Regions from separate parts of the Actinoplanes sp. NPDC051861 genome, predicted to be linked through region 1. Evidence: riboswitches for the same ligand, from Rfam matches in the RefSeq annotation. Region 1 holds a riboswitch; each other region holds the start of a gene.
What was found. Region 1 has a riboswitch for cobalamin ahead of AB0M02_RS20820 (ribonucleoside-diphosphate reductase subunit alpha). Riboswitches for the same ligand answer to the same signal wherever they lie in the genome.
Positions count from the first base shown of each region.

Region 2: it holds a riboswitch for cobalamin, as region 1 does, so the genes downstream of both, AB0M02_RS13220 (VWA domain-containing protein) here and AB0M02_RS20820 (ribonucleoside-diphosphate reductase subunit alpha) in region 1, are expected to answer to the same signal.
Region 3: it holds a riboswitch for cobalamin, as region 1 does, so the genes downstream of both, cobN (cobaltochelatase subunit CobN) here and AB0M02_RS20820 (ribonucleoside-diphosphate reductase subunit alpha) in region 1, are expected to answer to the same signal.

Region 1 covers NZ_JBFAYE010000007.1:31,726-41,438, reverse strand. The annotation lists gene AB0M02_RS20835 (DUF3800 domain-containing protein) at 1-822, opposite strand, end outside; gene AB0M02_RS20830 (dihydrofolate reductase family protein) at 862-1,470, opposite strand; gene AB0M02_RS20825 (ribonucleotide-diphosphate reductase subunit beta) at 1,543-2,538, opposite strand; gene AB0M02_RS20820 (ribonucleoside-diphosphate reductase subunit alpha) at 2,538-4,847, opposite strand; cobalamin riboswitch at 4,953-5,162, opposite strand; gene AB0M02_RS20815 (cytochrome P450) at 5,213-5,962, opposite strand; gene AB0M02_RS20810 (tetratricopeptide repeat protein) at 6,247-8,295, shown strand; gene AB0M02_RS20805 (tetratricopeptide repeat protein) at 8,346-9,713, shown strand, end outside.
Region 2 covers NZ_JBFAYE010000003.1:521,029-530,741, forward strand. The annotation lists gene AB0M02_RS13180 (gluconokinase) at 1-1,008, shown strand, start outside; gene AB0M02_RS13185 (SigE family RNA polymerase sigma factor) at 1,076-1,549, shown strand; gene AB0M02_RS13190 (hypothetical protein) at 1,560-2,405, shown strand; gene AB0M02_RS13195 (hypothetical protein) at 2,546-2,980, shown strand; gene AB0M02_RS13200 (hypothetical protein) at 3,072-4,043, shown strand; gene AB0M02_RS13205 (peptidoglycan-binding protein) at 4,040-5,236, shown strand; gene AB0M02_RS13210 (ABC transporter ATP-binding protein) at 5,233-5,901, shown strand; gene AB0M02_RS13215 (ABC transporter permease) at 5,898-7,121, shown strand; cobalamin riboswitch at 7,232-7,357, shown strand; gene AB0M02_RS13220 (VWA domain-containing protein) at 7,414-9,540, shown strand.
Region 3 covers NZ_JBFAYE010000001.1:1,339,736-1,349,448, forward strand. The annotation lists gene AB0M02_RS06445 (precorrin-8X methylmutase) at 1-16, opposite strand, end outside; gene AB0M02_RS06450 (precorrin-3B synthase) at 13-1,317, opposite strand; cobalamin riboswitch at 1,410-1,529, shown strand; gene cobN (cobaltochelatase subunit CobN) at 1,561-5,121, shown strand; gene AB0M02_RS06460 (N-acetyltransferase) at 5,164-5,661, shown strand; gene AB0M02_RS06465 (hypothetical protein) at 5,698-6,177, opposite strand; gene cobF (precorrin-6A synthase (deacetylating)) at 6,280-7,035, opposite strand; gene AB0M02_RS06475 (response regulator transcription factor) at 7,177-7,842, opposite strand; gene AB0M02_RS06480 (histidine kinase) at 7,835-8,890, opposite strand; gene dinB (DNA polymerase IV) at 8,988-9,713, opposite strand, start outside.

The sequences.
Region 1 (9,713 bases):
CGGGTCGTCGCGCGAGTCGACCATCACGAGCCCGGCCAGGGGCGACGTCCCGCCGCCGGCGGCGAGGGCGTCGCGGAGGCGGCTCAGCCGGTCCGCGGTCAGCGCGCTCTGCTCGTCGTGGAACACCAGCACCCGGCGCTGCCCGCCGCTCCACGACAGAACCGTCTCGGCCAGCGCCGGCAGCAGCGGCTCCAGCGGCGGCGGGATCGACCGGTCACCCTCGTCGAGCCGGGCCACGACGGACCGCACGGCCGCGGGGGTGAGCCCGGGGAGAACGCCGAGCGCGTCGCGGGCCGCGAAGAACCGCTCGACGGAACGGTCGACCGGGCGCCGCCGTTTCATCCGGACCAGGTCGACGAACGCGGCCAGCAGCGCGTTCCAGGGCGCCCCGGCCTCCCGGCCGGCCCGGAACAGCGCCTCGGCGGCCGGGCGGTGTTCCCGGGCGAGGCGGGTGCCGGCCGCATAGGACGGCCGGGCCAGGAACAGGTCGACGATCCGGGTGGCCAGGAAGAACTGCTTGTCGACGACCTGGACCAGCGACCGTCCCTCCAGCGCCGCCAAGAACTGCTCCGCCGCGCCCGGCCGGCGCAGGAACCGGCCCGACTTGAGCTCGAACGGTGAGAACCGGAACCCCTCGCGCAGGCCGGCGATCAGCGCGGCGGCCTCGGCCACGCTGAGGTCCACACTCGCGTGCGTGATCACCGGGGTGGCCGGGTCGAGCAGATTGGTCCCGGAGAAGCCGGACTCGTCACAGGCGATCTCGAGGTCGCCCGCCACCGTGGTCACCGGCGGCAGGCCACCCTGCAGCGGAGATCGGTCCATGCGTCATGCTCGCCCGGCCCGGGCCGCGCGACAACCGGATTACTCCGGCAGCTGGCTCTTGGCCTCGTCGTAGCCGGCCGGGGCGGGCGGCTCGGACGGGGCGTAGATCACGCGGATCACGCCCGTCGGGAACGCCTCGGTGGCCACCACCTTCAGGTGGTACACGCCGTCACCCTCGTCGAACAGCTTCTGGCCCTTGCGCGCCGCCACCGGGTGGATCAGCAGGCGCAGCTCGTCGACCAGGCCGGCGGCGAGCAGCTGCTGCACCACGGTGATCGAGCCCGGGATCAGGATGCCCTTGATACCGGCGTCGGCCTTGAGCGCCGTCACGGCCGCCACCAGGTCACCGTCGATGAGCTCGCTGTTGCGCCAGGTGAACTCCAGCGCCTGCCGGGAGACGACCACCTTGCGCATGTCGCCGATCACCTTCGCGAACGGCGCGTCCTCACCGCCGGCGGCCTCACGGTCCGGCCAGGCGCCGGCGAAGCTCTCGTAAGTCCCGCGCCCGATGAGCAGCGTGTCGGACGTGTCGTAGTCCTCGGTGACCGCGCGGCCCATGTTCTCGTCGAAGTACGGAAAGTGCCAGTCCGGGTCGATCTCGGCGACGCCGTCGGCCGCGATGAACAGGGTGGAGATGACCTTCGCCATCGTGTGCTCCTTCACTCGGGGATGCTTCACACGGTCAGACCGGTGAAGCATCCCCGGCTCATCGGTCCCGCGTCAGAAATCCTCGTCGAACGTAACGGCTCCGGTCACTCCCACCTGGTAGGCGGAGACGCGCCGCTCGAAGAAGTTCGACAGTTCCTGGACGTCCTGCAACTCCATGAAGGCGAACGGGTTGCCACTGCCGTACAGCGGTTCCATGCCGAGCGCGAGCAGCCGCCGGTCGGCGACGTGCTGCAGGTATTCGCGCATGTCCGGCAGCGACATTCCACTGACGCCCTGTTCGAGCAGGTCCGCGGCGAACTGCACCTCGCAATCGACGGCCTCGGTGAGCATGTCACGGACCTGCTTCTCCATCTCGGCGTCGAACAGGCCCGGTTCCTCGGCGCGCACCGTGTCGACCACGTCGAAGGCGAACGCCATGTGCATGGACTCGTCGCGGAACACCCAGTTGGTGCCCGACGCGAGACCGGGCAGCACACCGCGGGAACGCAGAAAATAGACGTACGCGAAAGCGCCGTAGAAGAACAGCCCCTCGATGCAGGCCGCGAAGCAGATCAGATTGAGCAGGAACGCCCGCCGGTCGTCGCGGGAGCGCAGTTCCCGCAGCACGAAGACCGAGTCGATCCACTTGAAGCAGAACTCGGCCTTGCGGGCGATCGACGGGATGTTGTCGACCGCCGCGAACGCCGCCTGCCGCTCGGCGGGATCCGGCACATAGGTGTCGAGCAGGTTCAGATAGAACTGGACGTGCACGGCCTCCTCGAACAGCTGCCGGGACAGGTAGAGCCGGCCCTCCGGGGAGTTGACGTGCTGATACAGATTCAGCACCAGGTTGTTGGCCACAATGGTGTCGCCGGTGGCGAAGAAGGCGACCAGCCGCGAGACCAGGTGCTGCTCGGCGGGCGTCAGGCGGGCGAGATCGGCCAGGTCGGAGTGCAGGTCGACCTCCTCGACCGTCCAGGTGTTCTTGATGGCGTCCTTGAACCGGTCGAAGAAGTGCGGGTACCTCATCGGCCGCAGGGTCAGGTCCATTCCGGGGTCGAGCAGCATTACTGGCAGGCCTCACACGATTCGGGGTTCTCCAGGGAACACGTTTCCGCGGCGGTCGTCGCCGGGATCAGCGGCACGGTCGCCTGCTGGATCCGGGTGGCCGGGCGCGAGCGCAGGTAATAGGTCGTCTTCAGGCCGGCTTTCCAGGCGTAGCGGTACATCGAGGAGAGCTTGCCGATGGTCGGCGCGGCCAGGAACAGGTTCAGCGACTGGGACTGGTCGATGTAGGGGGCGCGGGCGGCGGCGAGGTCGATCAGCGCCCGCTGCGGCAGTTCCCACGCGGTGCGGAACAGTTCGCGAACCTCGGCCGGCAACTCGGTGATGTCCCGCACCGAACCGTCGGCGCGTTTGATCCGCTCCCGGACGGCGGCTGTCCACAGATTCCGGAGCTTGAGTTCGCGTACCAAAAAGGTGTTGATCTGAAGAAATTCGCCCGACATCGTCTCGCGCTTGAACAGATTGCTCACCTGTGGCTCGACGCATTCGTAACAGCCCGCGATGGAGGCGATCGTCGCCGTGGGCGCGATCGCGACCAGCAGCGAATTCCGCAAACCGTGCTCGGCGACCCGTGCTCGCAGCGCGTCCCACCGCTGCTTCTGGGAGACCGGCGCGCCCCAGAGGTCCGGATGAAGGTCGCCCTTCGCCGCACGGGTCTCCGAATACGCCGGATGCGGCCCGAAACGCTCCGCCAGCTCCGCCGATGTCTCCAATGCGGTCAGGAAGATCTCTTCCTGGACCCGCGTCGAAAGCGCGCGGGCGGCGTCGGAGTCGAAAGGCAGTCGCAGCGTGAAGAACGCGTCCTGCAGACCCATCAGGCCCAGCCCGACCGGCCGCCAGCGCGGATTCGAGGCGGCCGCCTGCTCCGATGGGTAATGGTTGATGTCGATCACCCGGTCCAGGAAGACGACCGCGGTCCGCACCGTGGACCGCAACCGCTCCCAGTCCACGCCCTCCGCCGTGACGTGCGCGCCCAGGTTGATCGATCCCAGGTTGCACACCGCCGTCTCGTCGTCGCTGCTCACCTCGAGGATCTCGGTGCACAGGTTCGACAGGTGGATCACGCCGCCGGCGCCGGTCTGGTTGGACAGCGCGTTGGAGCGGTCCTTGAAGGTCATCCAGCCGTTGCCGGTCTGCGCGAGCGTGCGCATCATCCGCCCGTACAGATCCCGCGCCCTGACCGTCCGCACCGCCTTCTTCTCGGCGTTGCGGTAGGCCGCGTCGAACTCCGCGCCGTAGAGGTCCGGCAGCTCGGGCGCGTCCGACGGGTCGATCAGCGACCAGTCCTCGTCCGCCTCCACCCGGCGCATGAACTCGTCCGGGATCCAGTTGGCCAAGTTCAAGTTATGCGTACGCCGTGACTCCTCACCCGTGTTGTCGCGCAGCTCCAGGAACTCCTCGATGTCCGGGTGCCACGGCTCCAGATAGACGCACGCCGCACCCTTGCGCCGCCCGCCCTGGTTGACGGCCGCCACCCCGGCGTCGAGGGTCTTCAGGAACGGCACGATCCCGTTCGAGCGCCCGTTGGTGCCGCGGATCAGCGCGCCCCGCCCCCGGACCCGTGACCAGGCGATCCCGATGCCGCCGGAGAACTTCGACAGCCGCGCGACCTGGTGGTACCGCTCGTAGATCGAGTCGAGCTCGTCGCGCGGCGAGTCGACCAGGAAGCACGACGACATCTGGGTGTGCCGGGTACCCGAGTTGAACAGCGTCGGCGAACTGGGCAGATAGGCCAGCGACGCCATCAGCCGGTAGAAGCCGATCGCCTCGGCGGGGTCGTGGGACAGCCCACACGCCACCCGCATCAGCCAGAACTGCGGTGTCTCCACGACGAGCCGGTCCTGCGGGTGCCGGAGCAGGTAGCGGTCGGCGACCGTACGCAAACTGAAGTACTCGAACCGCAGGTCGTTGCGGACGTAGACGGCCCCGTCGAGCTCGGCGGCGTGACGGGCCACGAACGCGGCGGTGCCGTCGCCGATCAGGCCCAGCCGGTGCGCGTACCGGATGGACTGGCTGAACGTGGCGACGCCCTGGCCGCGGACCTCCCGGTCCACGTACGCCGCCAGCAGCCGGGCGGCCAGTCTCGAGTACTGCGGCTCCTCGCCGATCAGATCCGCCGCCGTCTGGATCAGCAGCCGGTCCAGCTCGTCGGCCGTCGCGCCGTCGTGGAGCCCGCTCATCGCCCTGGTGACGACCCGCAGCGGATCCACGTCGTCCAGACCGGCGGCCTCCGCCGCGAGATCGCGCCCGCGGACCCGCTGCTGCGGTACCCCGATTCGCTCCGAAGTGGCTGTCACAGCCCTCTCCTCCATGCCCTCTCGACAGGTCTCGGGCACGCAGGACGACGCCACCGGGCTCGCGCGCGGCGGCCGGCTCCTCGGCGTCGGCCGTCCCACGCGGCCTTCGACCGCCGCACGCGGCGCGTGCGGCGCGCTGGCAGGTCTTCGGACTCGTGGGCGCTGTCGCTCGTTCCTACTGGCCGTCGCTTCCCAGGCCGGGGTGGCCCAGTGCTTCATGACGGCGGTCGTTCCCACTCACCGCTGCGGGGCAGTCCCGGTTTCCCACCGGGTTCCCTGTTGCCTCGGGCGCCACAGTGCGGCGCCCGAACCAGCTGCGTGGGAGACCATATATGGGCTAGATCAGAAAGTCATACCCAACATGCTGTGTGTCGTGTTGTTCACGCCCAGGTGACCGGCAGCGCGTGGACGCCGAAGACGAGCATCTCGTTGCGCAGCGGGACCCGCTCGGCGGGCACGGCCAGCCGCAGGTCCGGCAGCCGGGTGAAGAGCTCGCTCAGGCCGACCCGCATCTCCACCCGGGCCAGCTGCTGGCCCAGGCACTGGTGGATGCCGTGCCCGAACGCCAGGTGCGAGGGACGCGGGCGGTGCACGTCGAGCCGGTCCGGGTCGTCGAACTGCCGGGCGTCCCGGTTGGCCTCCGGCGTGGCGATGACGACGGTGGCCCCGGCCGGAATGTCCACCCCGCCGACCGTCATGGACTCGGTGGCCACTCGGCTCACGCCGAGCTGGATGATCGAGAGGAACCGCAGCAGCTCCTCGATCGCGTTGTCGAGCAGCGCCGGGTCGCCACGCAGCGCGGCGAGCTGCGCCGGGTTCTGCAGCAGCGCGAACGTGCCGAGCGCGAGCATGTTGGCGGTGGTCTCGTGTCCGGCGCCGAGCAGCACGACCGCGATGTCGGTGAGCTGCGCGTCGGTCAGCGGCGGGTCGGCGTCGCGGATGAGCCCGGACAGGATGTCGTCTCCCGGGGTCTCGCGCTTGGCGCGTACCAGCTCGGCCATGAAGGCGTAGAGGCCGGCGGCGGCCCGCATCCGCTCGTCCGGCGGGGTCGTGGCGTTGAGCGCGGTGGCGGTGCGCTGCTGGAACCGGTCGCGCTCGGCGTAGTCGACACCCAGCAGCTCGCAGATCACCAGCGACGGGATGGGCAGGGTGTACGCCGGACCAGGTCGGCCTCGGTGCCCTCCTTACGGCCTGCCGTCCTCGCAGCGCGGCGGGTGGGTCGAACGGCCGGCCGGTGCGCGAGAGGAACTCCGTGGGCAGCAGCCGGTGCAGTGCCGTGGTCGACTGTGTCCTTCTCGCCTGTTCAGCCGGGCCGGTCACCGCGAACCTCCCATCGACGGACGTCACTGGAGAGCTCGTGTCAGCTTACTGTCCGGTGTGGCCGGGCGGCGGATCTTGCCGATAGGTTCACCTGATGGCCGACTTCTCCCGTGCGTACGGCGTGCAGGTCGGCGACCACAACGTTCAGCACAACTACTTCACGCAGCGCCGGCCGGTCAGCTGGCCCTGCCGGGTGGGTGTGGTCCCGCCACCGGCCACCGGCCGTCAGCCCCGCCCGGCCGACCGGGACCTGGCCGGCGCGGGCGAGGCCGTGGTGGTGACCGGCCTGGGCGGCGTCGGCAAGACGCAGCTGGCCGTCAACCTGGCCGAGCAGCTCTGGTCCGAGGGCGCGGTCGACCTGCTGATCTGGGTCACCGCGACCACCCGGGCCGGTGTCCTCTCGACCTGTGCGATCGCCGCCGGTGAGGTCACCGGAACCGACGACCCCGACCCCGAACAGGCCGCCAACCGCCTGCTGTCCTGGCTGGCCGGGACCGACCGGCGCTGGCTGGTCGTCCTGGACGACGTCGCCGACCCGGCCGACCTGACCGGGCTCTGGCCACCGGCCACGGACCGCGGCCGCACTGTGATCACCACCCGGCGCCGTGACGCAGCCCTGCTGACCGGCCGCCGCCTGGTCGACGTCGGCGTGTTCACCCCGGGGCAGGCGACCGCCTATCTGACCGGGCTGCTGGGCGGCGATCCGGTCCGCCTCGCGGAGGCCGACCACGTCGCGGCCGATCTCGGCCACCTGCCGCTCGCTCTGGCGCAGGCCGCGGCGTACATCCTCGACCAGGACATCACCTGTGCCGCATACCGGAGCCGTCTCGCACACCAGCCGCTGACCGCCCTGCATCCCGGCACGCTGCCCGACCAGCAGAGCGTCCCGGTCGCCCGCGCCTGGGCCCTGTCCGTGGCGGCGGCCGGGGGTCTCGCACAGGCCGTCCTGCGGATGGCGGCGCTGCTCGACCCCAACGGGATCCCCGTCGAGGTGTTCACGGCGCGGGCGGCGCTCACCTACTACCGGTGGCGGGCCGGTTCCGACGACGTGCACGGTGCTTTGCGTACGCTGCACCGCCTCGGCCTTGCCGAGGTCGACGCCGGCACCGTGCGCATCCACGCGCTCGTCCAGCGGACCGCCCGCGAAACCACCGCCGAGCCGGACCGGCACCCTCTCGCGATCGTCACAGCCGACGCGATGACCGAGGTGTGGCCGCGAGTCGAGCGCGACGCCGCCACCGGCCTGCTGGGCCAGCGGTTGCGCGCCAACACCTACGCCCTCACCGTGAACGCCGGCGCCCTGCTCTGGCGCAGCCGCGACGGCCATGCCGTCGCTCATGAGGTGCTGTTCCGCTGCGGTTACAGCTACGGCGACACTGGCCTGGTGGCTCTCGCACATCGGTATTTCGCCGACATGTACGCCTACACCCTCCGGCACTTCGGCCCGGACCATCGTGACACCGTGTCCGCGGGTCTCGGCCTCGCCGAGTGGCAGGGCCACGCCGGCGATCCGACCGGTGCCGCCGCCGTCCTCGAAGGACTGATGGCCGGCGCCACCCGGGTCCACGGCCCCGGCCACTCGCAGACCCTCGTCATCCGGCACAACATCGCCTACTGGCGCGGCGAGGCCGGCGACAGGGCGGGCGCCGTGGCCGCGTTCGAGGACCTGCTCGGCGAATATCTGCGACGGTACGGGCCGGAGCACCCGGACGTGCTCAAGACACGCCACAACGTGGTGGTGACCCGGGGCTGGCAGGAGGACCCGGCCGGCGCCGTGGCCGCGCTCGAGCGGTCGGTCGCCGACTTCACCCGGGTGCACGGCCCCGACCACCGGCACACTCTCACCGCGCGCGGCATCCTGGCGCGCTGGCGCGGCGAGACCGGCGACCCGGCGGCCGCCGTCACCGGCCTCGAACAGCTCCTGGCCGACCGCCTGCGGCTGCTCGGCCCGGACCACCCCGACACGCTGACCGCGCGCGGCCAGGTCGCCCAGTGGAAGGGCATGGCCGGCGACCCGGCCACCGCGGTCGCCGCCCTGGAACAACTGCTCACCGACCGGCTGCGCGTTCTCGGCCCCGGCCACCCCGACACCACGTACACCCGGGCGAGCCTCGACGAGTGGCGCAGAAGAGCCGGAAGTTGACACCGCCGGGTGTGTGCCGGTCCGCGCGGCGCCGATAATCTCGGGACCTGATGGCCGCCCCGCCCGATCCGGTGAGCCTGCCGCACGCCGCTGGTGTGCAGGCGGGCAGCAACAACACGCAGCACAACTATTTCGGGCAGCGCCGCGCGGTCACCTGGCCGCTGCGGGTGGGTGTGGTGCCGCGCCGGGCGCACGGCCGGCAGACCCGGCCCGCCGACCAGAGCCTCGCCGACGTCGGTGCCGGGCAGACGACTGTGGTTTGCCAGGTGGTGGCGGGGCTGGGCGGCGTCGGGAAGACCCAGCTGGCGGCGAACCTGGCCGAGCGGCTCTGGGCCGAGCAGGCGGTGGACCTGCTGGTCTGGGTCACCGCGACGTCCCGCACAAGCATTCTGTCCACATACGCACTGGCCGCCGGTGAGATCAGCGGCGTGGACGACCCCGACCCCCAGGCGGCGGCGACCCGCCTGCTCTCGTGGCTGGCCGGCACCGGCCGCCGCTGGCTGATCGTCCTCGACGACCTCACCAGCCCCGCCGACCTGACCGGGCTCTGGCCGCCGGAGACCCCGGCGGGCCGCACCGTCGTGACGACCCGGCGCCGCGACGCCGCGCTCCTGGCCGGCCGCGGTCTGGTGGACGTGGGTGTGTTCACTCCCGGTCAGGCCCTCACCTACCTGACCCGGCTGCTCGGCGACGACCCGGCCCGGCTGGCCTCCGCCGATCAGCTCGCGGCCGACCTCGGCCACCTTCCTCTGGCGTTGGCGCAGGCCGCGGCGTACATGCTCGACCAGGATCTCTCCTGCGGCGCCTACCGGGAGCGGCTCGCCCGGCACTCATTGGCCCGGCTGCACCCCGAGACGCTGCCCGACCAGCAGAGTCAGCCCGTCGGCCGGGCCTGGACCTTGTCCATCGAGGCCGCCGACGCCGCCACCGGGGGCCTCGCGACGGTCATCCTCCAGGTCGCCGCGTTCCTCGACCCCAACGGCATTCCCACCCAGTTGTTCACCACCGAGGCCGCGATGCGCCACTACGCGGCCGGCCTGGGAACGGAGGTGGACGCTGACGACGTCCAGGACGCGATCCGCGCGCTCCACCGGCTGAGCCTGATCGAGATGACCGGCCCGGCCGGCGAGGCGACCACGGCGGTCCGGATCCACGCCCTCGTCCAACGCGTCACCCGCGAGTCGACACCGGAACCGAACCGGCATCCGGTCACCCTGGCCGCGGCTGACGCCATGACGCAGATATGGCCGCCCGTCGAGCCCGACGCGGCGACCAGCCGCCTCGGGCAGCAGCTGCGCGCCAACACCGCCATGCTGGCGAACAACAGCGATCCGCTCCTCTGGCGCGCCGCCGACGGCAGCGGGAGCGCGCACGCGGTGCTGTACTCGGCCGGGAACAGTCTCGGGGAGATCGGCCTG
Region 2 (9,713 bases), on a different contig from region 1:
CACTCACGGCAGTGGGACGACGAGGCCGTCAAGATCGCGGGGGTACGCCGTGAGCAGCTCGCCGAGGTCCTTCCGACAACCGCCCGCCTGCCCCTGCGGCCGGACGTCGCGTCGGCCGCGGGCCTGGCGGCGGACACACCCCTGATCATCGGAGCCGCCGACGGCCCGCTCGCCAACCTGGGTGTCGGTGCCACCCCGCCCGGTGTCGCCGCGGTCTCGCTCGGCACCAGCGGCGCGCTGCGCACGGTCGTCGACCGGCCCACCAATGACACGGCCGGCCGGCTGTTCTGCTACGCGCTCACCGAGGACCGCTGGGTGATCGGCGGTGCCGTGAACAACGCCGGGTCGGTGGTCCGCTGGGCCGCGCAGAGCTTCGCGGCCGGTTTCGAGCGGCCCGGCGCCGAGGGCGAGGACGCCGACGAGCGGGACGCGGCGCTGCTCGAGGAGGCGGCCCGGGTGGAGCCGGGCAGCGAGGGCCTGCTCTGCCTGCCCTACCTGCTGGGCGAGCGGGCGCCGTGGTGGCGCTCCGGCATGCGCGGGGCGTACCTGGGGCTGCGCCGCGAACACGGCCGCCCGCACCTGGTCCGCGCCGCCGTCGAGGGCGTCTGCCAGCAACTGGCCCTGGTCCGCGACTCGTTCGAGGCGGAGGGCTGCTCGATCACCGAGATCCGGGCCACCGGCGGCGCGGCGGCCTCGGAGCTGTGGGTGTCGGTGCTGGCCGGCGCCCTGGACCTGCCGGTCTCGGTCGCCGACGTACCGGAGGGCACCGGCCTCGGCGCCTGCCTGCTCGCCTGGCACGCGCTCGGCGAGCTGCCCGACCTGGACCGGGCCGCCACCCTGGTGCCGACCGGCCGGCACACCCGCCCGGACCCGTCGGCGGCGGCCCTGTACGGCCGGCTGCGGCCGCTGGTGGAGCGCTCCGCCCTGGCCGTCCTCGACGTGGTCACCGAATTGGACAAGCTCGCACCGGAGCCGCTGCCCGGCACCGAGAAAGCCGTCGGCTCGTAACGTGCAACCTTTCCCGCCCGGCGCCGCGTCGTACGCGTGACGTTGACCGGCCGGTGGAGAGGGATCCATGGACGACCACGAGTTCCGGGAGTTCGTGGCGGCGCGCCTGGAACGGTGGCGGCGTTCCGCGTACCTGATGTGCGACGACTGGCACACCGCCGACGACCTGGTGTCGATCGCGGTCACCAAGCTCTACCGCCACTGGCGTGAGGTGCGCCGGGCCGACAACCCGGAGGCCTACGCCCAGAAGGTCCTGACCCGTACCTGGCTCAGCGAGCGCCGCCGTCCGTGGCGCCGCGAGCGTGCCGCGGCGACGCTGCCGGACCGCCCGGTGCCCGCGACCGACCGGATCACCGACCGCAGCTCGCTCGCCGAGCTGCTGCGCATGCTCGGGCCGCGCCAGCGCGCGGTGTTGATCCTGCGCTTCTACTTCGACTACTCGGCCGAGCAGACCGCGGACATCCTGCAGATCTCCGTCGGCACCGTGAAGAGCCAGACCGCGCGTGCCCTGCGGGTGCTGCGCCATCCCACCGAGGCCTGAAAGGACGACGATGACCTCGCAACTGTTCGACGAGCTCGTCGAGGACGCCCCACCCAGCACCGTCGACCTGGACGGGATCATCCGGCGCGAGCGGCGCCGCCGTACCTCGCTGCGGATCTCCGCCGCTCTGGCGGTCCTCACCGCGGGTTCCCTCGGCATCGGCATCGCCGTTGTACCGGGCATCGCCGTTGTACCGGGCATCGCCGTTGTACCGGGTGCAAGCGCTCCGCCCGCGGTCCCACCGGTTCCCGAGGGGTTCCGCCTCGTCGCCGACAGCCGGGAGTCCATCGACGCCACCGCCCGCCGGCTGCGCACGGCCGTCGACGCGGCGGTGCGTGAGGCGGCGCCGGGCACACGCTGGCTGCGGCAGGACCTGTTCGGCAACCCGGCGCCGGACGGGCAGCCACCGCTGTTCCAGGGCGCGCAGGACGCGCAGCAGGTGTTCTGGGGCGGTCAGGGCGCCGAACTCGGCGGGCGCCGAGGATGGATCACCCTGCAGATCGGCAGCTACGCGCCGTGCACCCGGGCCACGCCCAAGTGCGCCGAGGAGCGCAAGCAGCCGGAGCGCCTCGCCGAGGCCCGGGAACGGCTGTACCGGTGCGAGGAGAGCGAGTTCATCCCCCGATGCTCGGTGACGGCCGGGGCCGGCGGGCGGCGGATCAAGGCTTCCACGACGTACTCGCCGCGCAGCCAGGACCGGCTCGAGGTCGTCGTGGCCGAGCTCGCCGACGGGCGGGACCTGACGGTGGCGGCCGGCAACCAGTTCGGGGACGCCCATGTGCAGAAGGCGGCCGTGCTCAGCCTGGAGCAGGTGACGGCGGTCACCACCCTGATCGCCGCGCAGATCATCCCGTAACCATCAGGGCCTTGCGACGGAGATCAATGAGTGTCAGAGTGATCCACGGCGCGCCGATCCATTCTGGACGGCACGGGAGCGGGGGCTCGAAATGCGCATTAGAGCGACGTCTTCTCGCGTGCCTGTGGGAAGAGGTTCGAATGAATTCTGTCAAACGGACGGCCGGTGTTCTGTCGGCGTCCCTGTTCGCGATTACCGCGGGCGCATTCGCCACGGCCGCGCCGGCCGCGGCGGCCAGCCGGAACATCGACAACAGCTCGTGGTCTGTTCCGGCGAGCTGTAACAACTCGACCAACCTGCTCTGCCTCTACTACCGGGGCTCGCTGGGCGGTGCGATGTTCAGCATGCGCGGTTACGTGTCGAACCTGAACAACGCCCGGTTCTCCGGCTCCGGCGACGGCAGCGGCCTGCAGGTCCGCAACCGGGCCGCGTCGATGGCCAACGCCAGCTTCGCCCTGACCGGTTACAGCTGGGTCTACATCAACCGCGGTGGCAACTACGACTACCTGCCGCCGGGTGGCGCCGGACAGCTCTACTACACCTGGAACAACGGGGCGTCCGCCGAGATCATCTGACGGTCGTGAACGGCCGGCGCTGTGCCCATTGGAGCTGGGCACAGCGCCGGTGCCGGCCAATCTAGCAATACCCTCGAGGAGAAGTCCGAGCATGGCACAGGCGTTGACCCGCCGGCCGATCGCCGCGACGTTCCTGCTGGTCACCGCGCTTCTGGCCGGTGCGGCAGGCTGTTCCGGCGACGACGGGCCCGGCGGCGGACCGGCGAGCGATCCGAAGGCCGCGGCGTCGCCCGCGCGAGCCGCCGACGGCGAGGTGATCCTGCCGATCGACGAGTACTCCCTGACCCTGCCGCAGAGTTCGCTGGTGGAGCGGGCCCGGCAGATGCTGGTCCGCGAGTGCATCCAGCGCTTCGGTTTCGACCTGCCGTTCGATCTGGACCGCGACAAGAAGCGCGAGGCCTCCCTGGTCGAGGACCTCGGCGTGCACGGCAACAAGCGCCGCTACGGCGTCAGCGACATGGCGGCCGCCACGAAGTACGGCTACCACTCGCCGTCCGACGTCAACGGCACCCGGCCGGCCATCGACGTCGAGAAGGAGAAGCAGGCGAGCTCCTCGAAGGCGCTGCAACTGGTCGTCCGGGGAAATCTGCAGGCGGGCCAGAAGGCGCCGGTCGACACGGCCGGGAAAGAGTTGCCGAAAGGTGGCTGCAACGGCGAGGTGAACGGTCGTCTGAGCGCCGACGGCAATATCGGGGAGAATGCTGCCGTCGCGCAGATCGCGCGTGACTCGTACGACCGTTCCGTGAATGATCCGGCGGTTGTGGAAACGTTTACGAAATGGTCCGCCTGTATGAAGGCCAAGGGCTACGACTACCCGATGCCGATGGAGGCCGGGGGTGAATTCGACACGGCTTCCCGTACGGTCGGCGAGGCGGAGAAGACCGCCGCCAAGGCCGACGTCGGCTGCAAGCGCGAGCACCGGGTCCTCGAGGTCTGGCAGGCGTACGAGGTGAGGTTCCAGAGCGACGAGATCGACCGTCAGGTGCAGCAGTTGCAGGCGGCCAAGGCCGAGCGCGACGACAAGCTCAGGCGGGCCGCCGCCGTGGTCGGTCAGGGCTCGTGACGTCGCCGCTGGCCCGCCGCCAGCGGGTACTGACCGCGGTGGCGGTGGTGGCGGCGCTCGCCTCGACCGCCGGACTGATCCTGGCGACCCGGATCAAGAGCCCGGCGCAGGTGGCGGCCGACACGCGCGAGCCGGAGGCCAGCCTGCTCACGGCGGAGGTGGTCGAGCAGACGCTGTCGACGACGGTGGCCATGCGGGGAAAGCCGGCGCGGGGGCGGCAGTTCCCGTTCACGCCGGTGTCGGTGGCGCGTACGGCCAACGGCCCGGGTGGGACGGTGCTCGTGGTGACGGCGGTGAAGACCAGGGCGGGCGCTTCGGTGAAAGCCGGGAAGGTGCTCGTGGAGGTGTCGGAGCGGCCGGTCTACGCGCTGCGGGGGGCGTTTCCGGCGTATCGGGACATGCTCCCGGGGCAGACGGGTAAGGACATCGGGCAGCTCCAGGAGGCGCTGCGGGACCTCGGCTACCGGATCGGGGACCGGAAGGGCTACTTCGGGGACGGGACGAAACGTGCGGTGCGGCGGTTCTATCAGGATCGTGGTTACGCCGTACCCCTGACTGATGCTCTTGAGGCCGGCGCGCCGCAACCGGATCCCTCAGCGTCACCCACCACCTCGCCGGCCTCGGCGACGGACCCGATGGTGCCGATGTCCGAGGTGGCGTTCCTGCCCGCCCTGCCCGCCCGGGTCTCCGCCCTGCCCGCCCGCGTCGGTGACCAGGTCGCGGTGCCGCTCATCTCGTTCACCTCCGGCGGCCTCTCGCTCGTCGGGCAGCTCGGGCCGGAGTCGGAGCAGCTCGTCGAGGAGGGTATGCCGGTCGAGGTGACGTCGGAGGTCACCGGGTACGAGGCCACCGGCACGATCGAGAGCATCGGCAAGCGCGTCACCCAGGACGACAAAAGCTACATTCCGGTACGCGTGACGCGCGGCGGCGGCTGGCCCGCCTCCCTGGAGGGCGAGGACCTGCGCATCACGATCACGACTGCCAGCAGTGACGGCGAAGTCCTGGCGGTGCCCGAGGCGGCGGTCTCCTCGTCGGCCGACGGGCGCACCACGGTGACCGTGGTCGCGGCGGACGGCTCGCAGACACAGGTCGAGGTCGTGCCGGGCGTGTCAGCGGCCGGCATGGTCGCGGTCGAGGCAGTCGAGGGCACCCTGCGAGCCGGCGACCGGGTGGTCACCGGAGCGGACGGATGACCCCGGTCCTGGACCTCGACCGGGTCACCCGGATCCACCCCGGACCGCCCGCCGTCACCGCGCTGGCCGACGCCACGCTGCGGGTCGGGCGCGGCGAGTACGTGGCTGTCGTCGGCCCCTCCGGCTCCGGCAAGTCCACGCTGCTCAACCTGCTCGGCCTGCTCGACCGGCCGACCAGCGGCGTGTACCGCCTCGACGGCATCGACGTGGCCGGGCTCGGCGAACGCGACCGCACCGCGCTGCGCGGCGGGCGGATCGGCTTCGTCTTCCAGTCGTTCCACCTGCTGCCGCACCGCACCGCGACGGAGAACGTGATGCTCGCGCAGGTCTACAACGGCGCACCACGGGGCGGGCGCCGGGCGGCTGCCCTGGCGGCGCTCGAACGCGTCGGCGTCGGCCACCGGGCCCATGCCCTGCCCACCACCATGTCGGGCGGCGAGCGGCAGCGGGTCGCGATCGCCCGCGCCCTGGTCAACGAGCCGGCCATCCTGCTCTGCGACGAGCCAACGGGCAACCTGGACTCGGCTACCTCGCAACGACTTCTGTCACTCTTCGACGAGTTGCACGCGGCCGGCCTGACCATCGTGGTCATCACTCACGACGGGGCGGTGGCGTCGCGGGCGCAGCGGCTGGTGCGGATCGTGGACGGGCGGATCACGCCGTGACCCGGGTGGTTCCGGAGCGGTCTGTGCTGCGGTTGCGCGACCTTGTGGCCGAGTCGGTCGCGGGGGTTCTGCAGAGGCCGGCGCGGTCGGTGCTCACGACTGTGGGCACGGTTCTGGGGGTGGGTGCGTTCGTTGCGGTGCTGGGGCTGACGTCCACGGCGACGGGGCAGATCAGCAAGCGGTTCGACGCGCTGACCTCTACGACCGTGACCGTTACCGATGCCGGCGAGTCGGCTGTCAGCTTTCCCGCAGACGCTGATCGGCGGATCACCTCGCTCAACGGTGCGGAGGCTGCCGGCGTCTACTGGCAGGTGCCGCTGCGGAATCCCGTCATCGCCGGTTCGCCGTCGGTCACCGCACACTCCCGGGCCAACGCCGGTGACCTGCCGGTCTTCGCCGCCTCCCCAGGGGTGTTCGAGGCGGCCGCGGTGACGGTGAGCGCCGGGCGGCTCTACGACACGTTCCATGACGGGCGCGGTGAGCCGGTCGCGGTGCTCGGCGCGGGGGCCGCCCGGCGGCTCAACATCCACCAGCTCAGCGGGCGCCCGGCGGTGTTCATCGACGGCACCGCGTTCACCGTGGTCGGCATCATCTCCGACACCCGCCGCCTGCCCGAACTCCTCCTCGGCGTCCTGCTGCCCCGCACCACGGCGGAGAACCTCTACCCGCCACCGGACCCGGTCTCCAACCCGGCCCGCATGGTGATCGAGACCCGCCTGGGCGCGGCGAACCTGATCGCGCGGCAGGCCCCGGTAGCCCTCCGCCCCGACCAGTCCGCCCTGCTCAAGGCCGCCGCCCCACCCGACCCTCGCGGCCTGCGCGACAGCGTCGACACCGAACTCTCCGGCCTCTTCCTGGCCCTGGCCGGCATCTGCCTGGTGATCGGCGCGGTCTCCATCACGAACACGACCCTCGTCGCCGTGATGGAACGCGTGGGCGAGATCGGCCTGCGCCGCGCCCTCGGCGCCCGCCCCCGCCACGTAGCGATCCAATTCCTCTGCGAGTCGACGGCCCTGGGCGCCCTGGGTGGCCTGATCGGGACGGCTCTCGGGGTGGGGGTGGTGCTCGCGGTCGCGCTCCAGCAGGAGTGGACCGTGGTCCTGGACCCGGCGACCGTGCTGCCGGCTCCACTTGCCGGCGCCGTCACGGGCATGCTGGCCGGCGCATACCCGGCATTTCGGGCCGCGGCCATCGAGCCGGTGGAGGCCCTGCGGCGCTGAGGTCCCCGGCTCTGCGGTTTCCTGGGCGGCGCATGATGAGAGCCACTCGGGGTGGGGGTGCGTTGACGGTAGGGCGTGCCGTGAGAAAGAGTGACCGGCGAGCGGTTGCGGAGGAACCCGGTGCGAGTCCGGGACGGTCCCGCCACTGTGACCGGGGAGCGACCCGCTGACCAGCGCCACGGCCCGTGTGGGCCGGAAGGCGAGCGGGGAACGTCGATCCGGGAGTCAGGAGACTCCGGCCGCTCGCGACGACCGACGCGCGGGCGTGGACACCCGCCGGAAGGGATTCCCCGTGACGAGTCCGTACCCGTTCTCGGCCGTGGTCGGCCTGGACGACCTGCGCCTGGCGCTCCTGCTCACCGCTGTCTCGCCGGCTGTCGGCGGGGTTCTCGTCAGGGGTGAGAAGGGCACCGCCAAGAGCACCGTCGTCCGCGCGCTGGCCGGGCTGCTGCCGGAGGTCGAGGTGGTGCGCGGCTGCCGGTTCGCCTGTGACCCGGCGGCGCCCGACCCGGACTGCCCGGACGGCCCGCACCCGTCAGCGCCGGCGTCCGTCCCGGAGGGTCCCCACGTGGCGGCAACGGAGTTGAACGGGGTGCGTTCGGCACGGCTCTCGCGTGCGGCCACTCTTGTGGAACTGCCGGTCGGTGCTACCGAGGACCGAGTGGTGGGCACGCTTGATCTGCAGCGGGCGCTCAGTGACGGGGTGAAGGCCTACGAGCCGGGGCTGCTCGCGGCGGCGCATCGCGGGGTGCTCTATGTGGACGAGGTGAATCTGCTTCCCGATCACCTGGTCGATCTGCTGCTGGACGCGGCGGCCATGGGGCGGGCGCACGTCGAGCGGGACGGGGTGTCGGTCAAGCACGCGGCCCGTTTCATGCTGGTCGGGACGATGAACCCGGAGGAGGGTGAGCCGCGGCCGCAGCTGGTGGACCGGTTCGGGCTGGTGGTGAACGTGGCGGCGCCCCGGGACGCCAGGCAGCGGGCCGAGGTGGTCCGGCGGCGGCTGGCGTACGAGGCTGACCCGGGCGGATTCGCGGCGCGGTTCGGTGCGGCGGAGCGGGAGTACGCGCAACGGATCGCGGTGGCTCGGGCACGGCTGGGCGCGGTGACGCTTCCGGACGCGGAGCTGGACCGGATCGCGCGGGTCTGCCTCGCCTACGGGGTGGACGGGATGCGAGCGGACATCGTCGTGGCTCGCTGCGCGGTGGCCCTGGCGGCCTGGCACGGCCGTGCGTCGGTTACGGCAGAAGATGTACGCGACGCCGCGCGCCTGGCACTGCCCCACCGGCGCCGGACCGATCCACTCGATCCTCCCGGTACCGACGAGGAGAAACTCGAGGAGGCCCTGGCGTCGGCGGAGCGTCAGGCGGAGGAGGAACGCCGGGCCGAACCGGACGATCATCGGGCTGACGGGGACAGTCGTGACGGCGTGGATCGCGGCGCCGGGGAGGACGATCCGGACCCGGACGGAGACGGCCCGCACGGTGGTGGTGGTCCGCAAGGGCCCCGCAACGGCGGCCCTCAGGGCGGTGGCGGTGCCGGTCCTCAGCAGAACGGATCGGAAGCCCCTGAGCAGGCGCCGCAGCCGGCCGGTGCGGTGGCGAGTGCCGGTGTGGCATACCGGACCCGGACGCTTCGGATCTCGGCTCGGGGCGAGGGCGGACACGCGGGCCGGCGGTCGCCGGCTTTCGCGCGGCGGGGCCGGGTCGTGGGCAGCCGGACTCCGAACGGCAAGCTGTCCGGCGCGCCGCACCTGCCGGCCACCCTGCGGGCGGCGATCGACCGGGCGGCGATCGGCGGGACCGGGTCGGTGCGGGTGGTGCCGGGTGATCTGCGGGAGTCGGTACATGTCGGGCGCGAGGCGAATCTCGTGCTGTTCGTGGTGGACGCGTCCGGGTCGATGGCGGCGCGGAAGCGGATGAGCCTCGTGAAGACGGCGGTGCTGTCGTTGCTGCGGGACGCGTATCAGCGGCGGGACCGGATCGGGATGATCACGTTTCGGGGGAGTGCGGCTGAGGTGGTGCTGCCGCCCACGTCCAGTCACGAGGTGGGTGTGATGCGGCTGGCGGCGCTGCGGACCGGTGGGCGCACGCCGCTCGCCGCGGGGCTGCGGGCGGCGATCCGGACCATCGGTACCGAGCGGCGGCGCGATCCGCGACGCCGGCCGTTGCTGGTGCTGGTCACGGACGGGCGCTCGACCAGTGGGCCGGACCCGGAGCTGCTCGCGCCGGCGCTGTCGGGGGTGGCCACCGTGGTGGTCGACTGCGAGTCCGGTCCGATTCGGCTCGGGCGGGCGCGTCGTCTTGCCGTGGCGCTCGGTGCTGAGGTGATGCCGCTCGAGCGGTTGGAGGCGACGACCGCCGGAGGCGCCGCGGTGGGACGCGCCGGGGCCGGCCACACCTACCGAAACGCCGCTTGATCCCTCCCCGACCCGCCGAGCCACAACTCCACACGTGTACAGGCACCAGCGATTGCGTGTGGCGGCAGTCGTTGCGCAGGGCGGCAGCGGTTGCGCGGTGCGACAGCGGTTGCGTGTTGAGTTGGGGTGCGGAGGGGGGGCGCAACTCCACACGTGTACGGGCGGCAGTGGTT
Region 3 (9,713 bases), on a different contig from region 1:
GTACGTACTCCATCAGGCCCTCCTAGCTGCGGATATCGCGTCATCCAGGTCTTGGACCGCGCCGCCGGCGGATTCCGGCCCGGGAAGCCGGGCGACGGCGTAGCCGGTCGCGGTGGCGCGGACCTGGACGTGGGGGCCGGCCGGGCTCCCGCACGCTCGGTCGCAGCCCGCCCAGTGCACCGGGAGGCCGTCGATGAAGCGCGACGTCGCGGCGGCGTCGGCGCGGACGTCGGCCAGGGACCTCGCGCATCCGGGACGGCCCGCGCAGGCGGTGACCCCGACCCAGGGGGAGTCTGCCGCCGTCGGCAGACCCGCCGCGATCAGGCGATCGGTCCAGGTGGGTGCCGCGGTGCGTGGCAGATCGGGCACGACGACTCCCCGCCAGGGCGTGATGATCAGCCTGTCGGACGATTCCAGGACCTTCATGGGTACGGCGGACAGGCGACCCAGCGGAACCAGAGCACCGACCGCGACCAGCCCGTCCGGCTGCTCCAGCACACCGAGAAACGCCCCGGGCTCCAGGGTGGACAGAACGAACGTTCTGTCCGCCTCCAGCCCTCCGTGTTCGGCGGCAGAGAGAACGTTCGTTCTCCCTGACACCGGCTCCCCTGGATCCGCGGCGGAAAGAACGTTCGTTCTTCCAGGCCGTGGGGGAGGCAGTCCTAGTGCGGCGGCGACCCGGGCTGAGACGCGGGTGGGGCCGTCGGTCAGTTCGCGCAGGCGCCATGCGGCGGGGGCGTCGGCGCGCTGGGCCTCGCGTTCGGCCAGGAAGGCGTGTGCGGCGGCAATCAGGGTGGGCACCACGCGGTCCGGAGCGACACGGAGACCGGTGTCGTGGTCGGCGAAGCGGATCGCGAACGAGGGGCCGGCGGGTACCGCGGCGACGTCGGAGGCGAGCGGGACGTGTCCGATCGCGAACAGGAATTTCCCCGGAAGGAGGGACAGCTCGGGATCGGCGCAGATCGCGGTGTCCAGCAGGGGGACCAGCTCGCGGATCATTGCTGACGGGATCGGCGGTGCCGCGATGTTCCGTACGCTGTCATGGGTTGTCGAAGGCAGCAGGCCCGCCTCGCGCAAGCGGGTCGCCAAGGTCTCCGCGTCCTCGGCCCGCAGTGCTCTGAGCTGGAGATTCGCTCGCGAGGTGAGTTCCAGGCAGCCGTCGCCGAACTCCTCCGCGAGCGCACGCAAGGTCCCCAGTTGCGCACCGGTCAGCACCCCGCCGGGCAGCCGGACGCGCGCCAGCAGCCCGTCGGCGGCGGCATGCAGCCGCAGCGCGCTCGGGCAGGCGTCGACGTCGGACGATCGGGGGGAGGTCACCGACCGGATACTACGGGCGGCCCGGGACCGCTCCGGGGTCGGCAGTGTCACAGCTCCGGCCCGGACCGGCGTCGAGTAGCGTGTGCCGGAACTGAATACTCACGAGCGGCGACGCCGCGGAGGAAGCCGGTGCGAATCCGGCGCGGTCCCGCCACTGTCACCGGGTGTCTGCCCGGGAGCCAGGAACTCCGGTCGCCGTGATCTCTACTACCCGGGGCGCGGACCCCGAGGGGGAGCGCACGCGTGTTTCTGCTGCTGTCGACGTCGGACACCGACCTGCTCAGCGCCCGGGCCGGCGGCTCCGCCTGGCGCCTGGCCAACCCGGCCCGGACCTCGGTGGACGATCTGCCCGGCCTGCTGGACGGGGTCGACCTGGTCGTGGTGCGCATCCTCGGCGGGCGCCGTGCCTGGGAGGAGGGCCTCGACGCCCTGCTCGCCGGTGCCGTGCCGGTGGTGGTGCTCGGTGGCGAGCAGGCGCCGGACGCCGAGCTGATGAAGCTGTCGACGGTGCCGGCCGGCGTGGCCGCGGACGCCCATGTGTACCTGGCGCAGGGTGGCGCGCCGAACCTCGCCTCGCTCCACGACTTCCTCTCCGACACGGTGCTGCTGACCGGGACCGGATTCGAGCCGCCGTCCTCCGCGCCGGACTGGGGTGTGCTCCCACGGGAGTCGGCGCCCGGATCGCCGACCGTCGCGGTGCTCTACTACCGCGCTCACCACATGGCCGGGAACACCGCCTTCGTGGAGACGCTGTGCCAGGCGATCGAGGCCAAGGGCGGCGCGGCGCTCCCGATCTTCACGGCTTCGCTGCGGACCGCGCCGCCGGAACTGCTCGCCGAGCTGCGCAAGGCTGACGCGCTCGTGGTGACGGTGCTGGCCGCCGGGGGCACCCGCCCGGCCACCGCGTCGGCGGGCGGGGACGACGAGGCCTGGGACGTCGGTGTCCTCGCCGACCTGGACGTGCCGATCCTCCAGGGACTCTGCCTGACCAGCTCGCGTGCCGCGTGGGAGGACAGCGACGGCGGGTTGTCGCCGCTGGACGCGGCCACCCAGGTGGCGATCCCGGAGTTCGACGGGCGGATCATCACGGTGCCGTTCTCGTTCAAGGAGATCGACGCTGACGGCCTGTCGGTCTACGTGGCCGATCCGGAGCGGGCCTCGCGGGTCGCCGGGATCGCGGTGGCGCACGGACGGCTGCGGCACGTCCCGCCGGCTGATCGCCGCGTCGCGCTGATGTTGTCGGCGTATCCCACCAAACACTCCCGCATCGGCAACGCCGTCGGCCTGGACACCCCCGCCTCGACGGTTGCGCTGCTGGCCGCGCTGCGCTCGCGCGGTTATCAGGTCGGCGACTTCGTGGACTTCGATGGCGACGGGCTGATTCACGCGCTCATCGCCGCCGGTGGGCAGGACCCGGACTGGCTGACCGAGGAGCAGCTGGCGGGCAACCCGGTGCGGATCCCGGGTGCCCGCTACACGGAGTGGTTCTCGACGCTCCCCGCCGACTTCCGGGAGAGCGTGGAGCAGCACTGGGGCGCGGCGCCCGGCTCGCTGTACGTGGACAACGGCGACATCGTCCTCGCCGCCCTGCGCGACGAGAACGTCGTGGTGATGGTGCAGCCGCCGCGCGGGTTCGGTGCCAACCCGGTGGCGATCTATCACGACCCGGACCTGCCGCCGAGCCACCACTACCTGGCGGCGTACCGGTGGCTGGCGGACGACTTCGGCGCGCACGCCGTCGTGCACGTCGGCAAGCACGGGAACCTGGAGTGGCTGCCGGGCAAGAACGTGGGCATGTCGGCGTCGGACGGGACGGACGCGGCTCTGGGCGACCTGCCGCTGATCTACCCGTTCCTGGTCAACGACCCCGGTGAGGGCACGCAGGCCAAGCGCCGGGCGCACGCGACGCTGGTCGATCACCTGATCCCGCCGATGGCGCGGGCGGAGTCGTACGGCGACATCGCCCGGCTGGAGCAGCTGCTGGACGAGCACGCCACGATCGCGACGCTGGACCCGGCGAAGCTGCCGGCCATCCGGGCGCAGATCTGGACGCTGATCCAGGCGGCGAAGATGGACCACGACCTCGGGCAGGTGGCCCGGCCCGGTGACGAGGACTTCGACGACTTCATCCTGCACATCGACGGGTGGCTGTGCGAGGTCAAGGACGTGCAGATCCGGGACGGGCTGCACGTGCTCGGCGCGGCGCCGGAGGGTGAGGCGCGGGTCAACCTCGTGCTGGCGATGCTGCGGGCCCGGCAGATGTGGGCGGGCCAGGTGGCGGCGCTGCCCGGTCTGCGGGAGGCGCTCGGTCTGGCGGAGGACGCGTCGACGGCCGAGACCGATGCGGTCGAGGAGCGGGCTCGGGGCCTGGTGGCGGCCATGGAGGCGGCCGGTTGGCCGGCATCCGTACCGGACAGTCTAGACGGCCTTTCCGATATTTCCGATTTGTCGGTAAAGGGCGACGTGGTGCGGGTGCTGGAGTTCGCGGCCCGGGAGGTCGTGCCTCGTCTCGCCCGGACCACCGACGAGATCACCCACGTGCTGCACGCGCTGGACGGTGGATACGTGCCGGCCGGGCCGAGCGGGTCCCCGCTGCGCGGCCTGATCAACGTGCTGCCCACCGGCCGCAACTTCTACTCCGTCGACCCGAAGGCTGTTCCCAGCTCCCTGGCCTGGGAGACCGGGCAGGCCATGGCGGAGTCCCTGCTCAACCGCTACCGCGCCGACCACGGCGACTGGCCGCGCTCGGTCGGGCTCTCCGCGTGGGGCACGAGCGCCATGCGCACCGCAGGTGACGACATCGCCGAGATTCTCGCGCTGATCGGGGTGCGGCCGGTCTGGGATCCGGCGTCCCGGCGTGTCACCGGGCTCGAGCCGATCACCCGCGAGGAGCTGGGCCGCCCGCGGGTGGACGTCACGGTCCGCATCTCCGGTTTCTTCCGGGACGCGTTCCCGCACGTGGTGGCGATGCTCGACGACGCGTTCCGGATGGTCGCGGAGATCGACGAGCCGGACAACCACGTTCGCGAGCACGCGCTGCGCGACCAGGGTGAGCACGGCGACTGGCGGCGGGCCACGATGCGGATCTTCGGGTCGCGGCCGGGGGCGTACGGCGCCGGGATCCTGCCGCTCATCGACAGCCGGAACTGGCGGGACGACGCGGATCTCGCCGAGGTCTACGCGGTGTGGGGCGGGTTCGCGTACGGCCGGGATCTGGACGGGGTTCCGGCTCGCGGTGACATGGAGAACGCGTATCGGCGGATCGACATCGCGGCCAAGAACATCGACACCCGCGAGCACGACATCGCGGACTCCGACGACTACTTCCAGTACCACGGCGGCATGATCGCCACGGTTCGCGCTCTGACGGGTAAGGCGCCGGCGGCGTACATCGGAGATTCCACCAACCCGGACCAGGCGCGGACCCGCAGCCTGACCGAGGAGACCGCGCGGATCTTCCGGGCCCGCGTGGTGAACCCCCGCTGGATCGCCGCGATGCGGCGGCACGGCTACAAGGGAGCGTTCGAGCTGGCCGCGACGGTCGACTACCTTTTCGGGTACGACGCGACGGCCGGCGTCGTGACCGACTGGATGTACGAACAGCTGGCCGCGAACTACGCGCTGGACCCGGAGAACCAGGAGTTCCTGAAGCAGTCGAACCCGTGGGCGCTGCACGGCATCACCGAGCGGCTGCTGGAGGCCGCCGACCGGAAGCTGTGGGACTCGCCGGAGCCGGAGACGCTGGCCGCGCTGCAGGAGCTGTACCTGGAGACCGAGGGTGACCTGGAGGACGGCACCGCCTGAAACTCGGTTGCGGCGGCCGGTCACGCTCGCGAGGCTGACCGGATGATCGTGCAGCGGGAGACGGCCGGGCAGGCCGAGGAGATTCATGCCGTGACGTTCGCGGCGTTCGGGCGGGCCCCCGAGGCCGATCTGGTCGATCAGCTGCGCGTCGATCCGGGCTGGATCCCGGCGCTCTCCCTGGTCGCGCTCGACGGCGACAAGATCGTCGGCCACGTCGCCTGCACCCGCTCCGACCTGGGTGGTTCGCCGGTGCTCGGGCTCGGGCCGCTCAGCGTGCACCCGGACCATCAGCGGCGCGGGGTGGGTAAAGCGCTCGTGCACACGGTGCTCGGTGCCGCGGACGCCCTGGGGGAGCCGCTCGTGGTGCTGCTCGGCAGCACCGACTATTACCCCAGGTTCGGGTTCCGGCTCGCCTCGGAGTTCGGCATCACGCCTCCGGTCGCGGAGTGGACGCCGCATTTCCAGGCCCGGCCGTTGACCAGCTATCACCCGTCGTTGCGGGGCGCGTTCACGTACTCGGAGCCGTTCAACCGGATGTGACCCGGCCGTTGCCGGCCGGGTCCTGGTCCGGATCTGTCAGGACACGGTCACCACTCCGGTGTATCCGCTGCTGCTCGCACCGGTGAACGCTGTCCCGTTGACCACCGCGCCGTTGCCCGCGCTGCTGAGCCACCGGAAGCTGAGCCGGCCGGTGGTGGCGTCGAGCTCACCGCTGATCTCGGCGTACGCGCTGCCGGTCGTGAACGTCGCAGTGCGGCTCGCGGAGAAGCGGACGGTGTTGCCGTCGACCGTGTAGGAGCCGGCCAGCGGGTAGAGATCGGTTCGCACGTCGGTCGTGTGGAAAACGAATTGTCCGCCGCCGAATTGCCATTGTGCGTTGCGGACGCGCTGGGCGGCGCGATCCTTCGAGGACGGGTTTCCGGCGACCTGATCGAATTGCAGAAGCTGGCCGGTCCGGAACGTGACGGCGTCGCGGGCCGCAGCCGGGGAAGCCGCTCCGACCAGCACAGCGGCGGCGGCGATGGCGGTGATCAGCAGGGTGCGGACGATTTTCATGGGAGGCCCCTCTCGTTGTTTCCTGCAGCCATTCAAAGGCGCGTTTCGAGGCCCCGTCAATTGCAGTGAATGCGTTCGGGTGGAAGTTCGTCCGCGGTGAAACTATTCCGGCTTGTGCCGCCTCAGTATGTAGGTGTCCATGATCCAGCCGTGTTGCTCGCGGGCGTCGGCCCTGGTCTTGACGATCTCGTCGGCGACGTCGGACACCCGGCCGCTGTTCAGCAGTTCGTCCTCGGTGCTGACGTACGCACCCCAGTAGATTTCCACATCCTGATATTTCGTAAATGTCTGATGTGCGTCGAGCATCACGACGACGTCGTCCACGCCCTCCGGCCAGCCCTCCGCCAGCCGCCTCCCGGTCGTCACCTGGAACGGCTGCCCCACCCGGTTCAGCCCGATGCGGTGCTTCGCGGCGAGCGCCGAGACGCTGCTGATGCCGGGAATCACCTCGAACTCGAAGGTCACCGCACCCCGCGCCAGGATCTCGTCGAGGATCGCGATCGTGGAGTCGTAGAGCGACGGATCCCCCCACACCAGGATCGATCCGATCTGATCGTCCTTGAGGTGCTCGCCGATCAGCTCCTCGATGACCTCCGACCGCCGGTGCCGCCAGTCCGCGATCGTGCCCGTGTAATCGGCCGGCGTGCGATCCCGATCCGGATCCCGTCCCTCCACGATCCGCCTGCGCGGATGCGAGTACCCACGGATCAGCCGCTCCCGCAGGTCGATCAGGCTCTGCTTGGTCTCACCCTTGTCCAGCAGGAAGAACACATCGGTCCGGCCGATCGCCTTGGCCGCCTGCAGGGTCAGATGGTCCGGGTCACCCGCACCGATCCCGATCACATATATCTTCCGCACCCCCCGAGTCTGCCCCCTTCCTCAGCCACGGGTGTGCGCGGGTGCGCGGGGTCGACGGTGACCACGCACGCAGCCCGTTCTCCCCGGGAGGGCCCCAGGGTGACCACGCACTCAGGCGGGCATATGGGGTTGAATGTCCTCTCAGGCCGGCGGAAGACCGCTGCGGTGGGCGATCGCCACCAGCTGGGCCCGGCTGGTGGCGTCCAGCTTGGTGAGGATCCGGCTGACGTAGGTCCGCACCGTCTCCGGGCTCAGCGCCAGCGCCGCCGCGACCGTGGCGTTGTCGTCCCCACCGGCCATCGCCACCAGAACCTCCAGCTCCCGGGCCGTGAGGCGGTCCAGCCGTGGGTCGCGGTCCGGCCGGGTGCGGGCGGCCGCGTGACCCATCACCTGGCGGGCCACCGCGGGGGAGAGCACCGGCTCGCCGGCCGCCGCGGCCCGGACCGCCGCTCGCAGCGGGCCGGGCGCGGTGTCCTTGAGCAGGTAGCCGTCGGCGCCGGCTCGCAGCGCGCCGAGCACCTCCTCGTCGGTGTCGAACGTGGTGAGCATCAGAACGGCGACCCCCGGGAGGCCGTCGCGGATCTGCCGGGTGGCCTCGATGCCGCCGATGCCCGGCATGCGGATGTCCATCAGCACCACGTCCGGCCGCAGGCGCCGGGCCAGCGACACGGCGGCGGCGCCGTCCGAGGCCTCGCCGGCGATCGCGATCGAGGGCTCGCCCTCCCCGTCCTCGCCGGTCAGCAGCACCGCTATGCCGGCCCGGATCAGCGCCTGGTCGTCGGCGAGGAGGACGCTGATCTCAGACATGCGCCCGCACCTGCCAGCCCTGTCCGGTCGGCCCGGCCTCGAACCGGCCGCCCGCCTCGCTCACCCGTTCCCGCAGCCCGGTGAGCCCGGCGCCCTCCTCGCTCCCCGCGCCGCCGCCCGTGCCGTCGTCGGTCACGCGCACCAGCAGCTCACCGTCGCGGCGGCGCAACTCGATGTCGAGGGTCCGGCCGTCGGAGTGCCGCAGCGCGTTGGTGACCGCTTCCCGGAGCACCCGGAAGGCCACCGGGGTGACCGCGTTCGCCTCCACATCGGCCCGCACGTGGAAGCCGGCCGCCCGAGCCGCCGACAGCACCGACTCGACATCGTCGCTTGACGCGGCCGCGCGTCCGGATCGCAGTTCCCGCACCGTGCCGCGCAGCTGGGCGAGCGCCTCCGACACCGCCTCGGCAACGTGGTCGAGAGCGGCCGCAGCGGCCTCCGGGCGCCGTGCGCTCTCCTGCCGCGCGACGTTGGTGTGCACAGCCGCGATTGTCAGCGTGTGTCCGATCGAGTCGTGCAGTTCGCGGGAGAGCGCCAGATTGTGCTCGCTGACCCGGCGGCCCGCCTCGAGCTCGATCTGCCGTCCGGTCAGCCGGGATATCCGGCGGTGGGCGCGGACCAGCTCGCCCAGGGTGATCGCGGCGGCCATCAGCGCGACGTGCCCGATCCCCTCGTAGACCACCACGTACCGGAAACTCTGGCCGTCGAACAGGCGGTAGCCCATCGACACGGCCAGCACCCCGGCCGCCACCGCGATGCTCGCCCGGCGGTGACCGGACTCGGCGGCCGCGTACAGGGCGGCGGCGACCGGGACGGCGACACCGATCGCGGGCAGCCCGGCGGCGTAGTAGGCGAACAGGCCCAGCACGGTCAGGACGAGGACCAGGAGCGCGTGCCGTCGCCGCCAGAACATGAGGGCGCCGAGTCCGGCGGCCCAGACGTACGCGACAGCACCCGCCCGGCCGCCACCCTGCCCCGCCGAGACGATCGTCGCCAGGACCGCGGCGACACCGGCCGCGACGGCCGTGTCGACCAGTCTCTCCCTCACCCCCTGATGCTAGAAGGGCGGCTCGGGGGCCGCGTACGCCGAAAAGCGACTCGGCCCGTCGCCGCCGGCGGAATTCGCCGGAACCCGGCTGCGGGTCTCAGTCGGAGAGGATCGGCACTGACGGGTGCAGCTCGCGGCCGATCATCGCCGCTCGCCGCAGGGAGCTCGCGCCGAACCTGTCGCGCACCCGGTCGACCGCCGCGTCCAGGCCGTCGTCGCCCGGGTTGTCGAAGGGGAGCTCCAGCTGGACGTTGCCGTCGCGGTCCAGGTTGCTCACCGCGATGCCGACCAGCGTCAGGCCTTTCTCCGCGATCAGCGGGCGGGCCTCGCGCAGCAGATCCTCGGCCGTCCGCAGGATCGCGCCGGTCTGCATCGTCGCCTTCAGCAGGCTGCGGGAGCGGGTGGCCCGCGTGTAGTCGTCGAAGCGCAGCCGCACGGTGACCGTGCGGCCGGCCCGGTGGGCGCGCCGCATGCGCTGGGTGACCCGGTCGACGAGGGCGGCCAGAGTCGCCTCCACCTCGGTGAACGGGCGCTCGCGCCGGCCCAGCGCGCACTGGGCGCCGATCGAGCCGCGGCGGACGCCGGTGCGGACGCGGCGCGGGTCGCGGTTGTGCGCGAGCGCGTGCAGGTGGCGGCCGGCGCCGTGACCGAGGATGGCGATCAGGGCGGCCTCGCCGATGCGGGCGACGTGGCCGACCGTGTGGATGTGCCGGTCGCGCAGCTTGGCGGCGGTGACCGGGCCGACGCCCCACAGTTTCTCCACCGGCAGCGGGTGCAGGAACGCCAGCTCCTGGCCGGGCGGCACGACGAGCAGGCCGTCCGG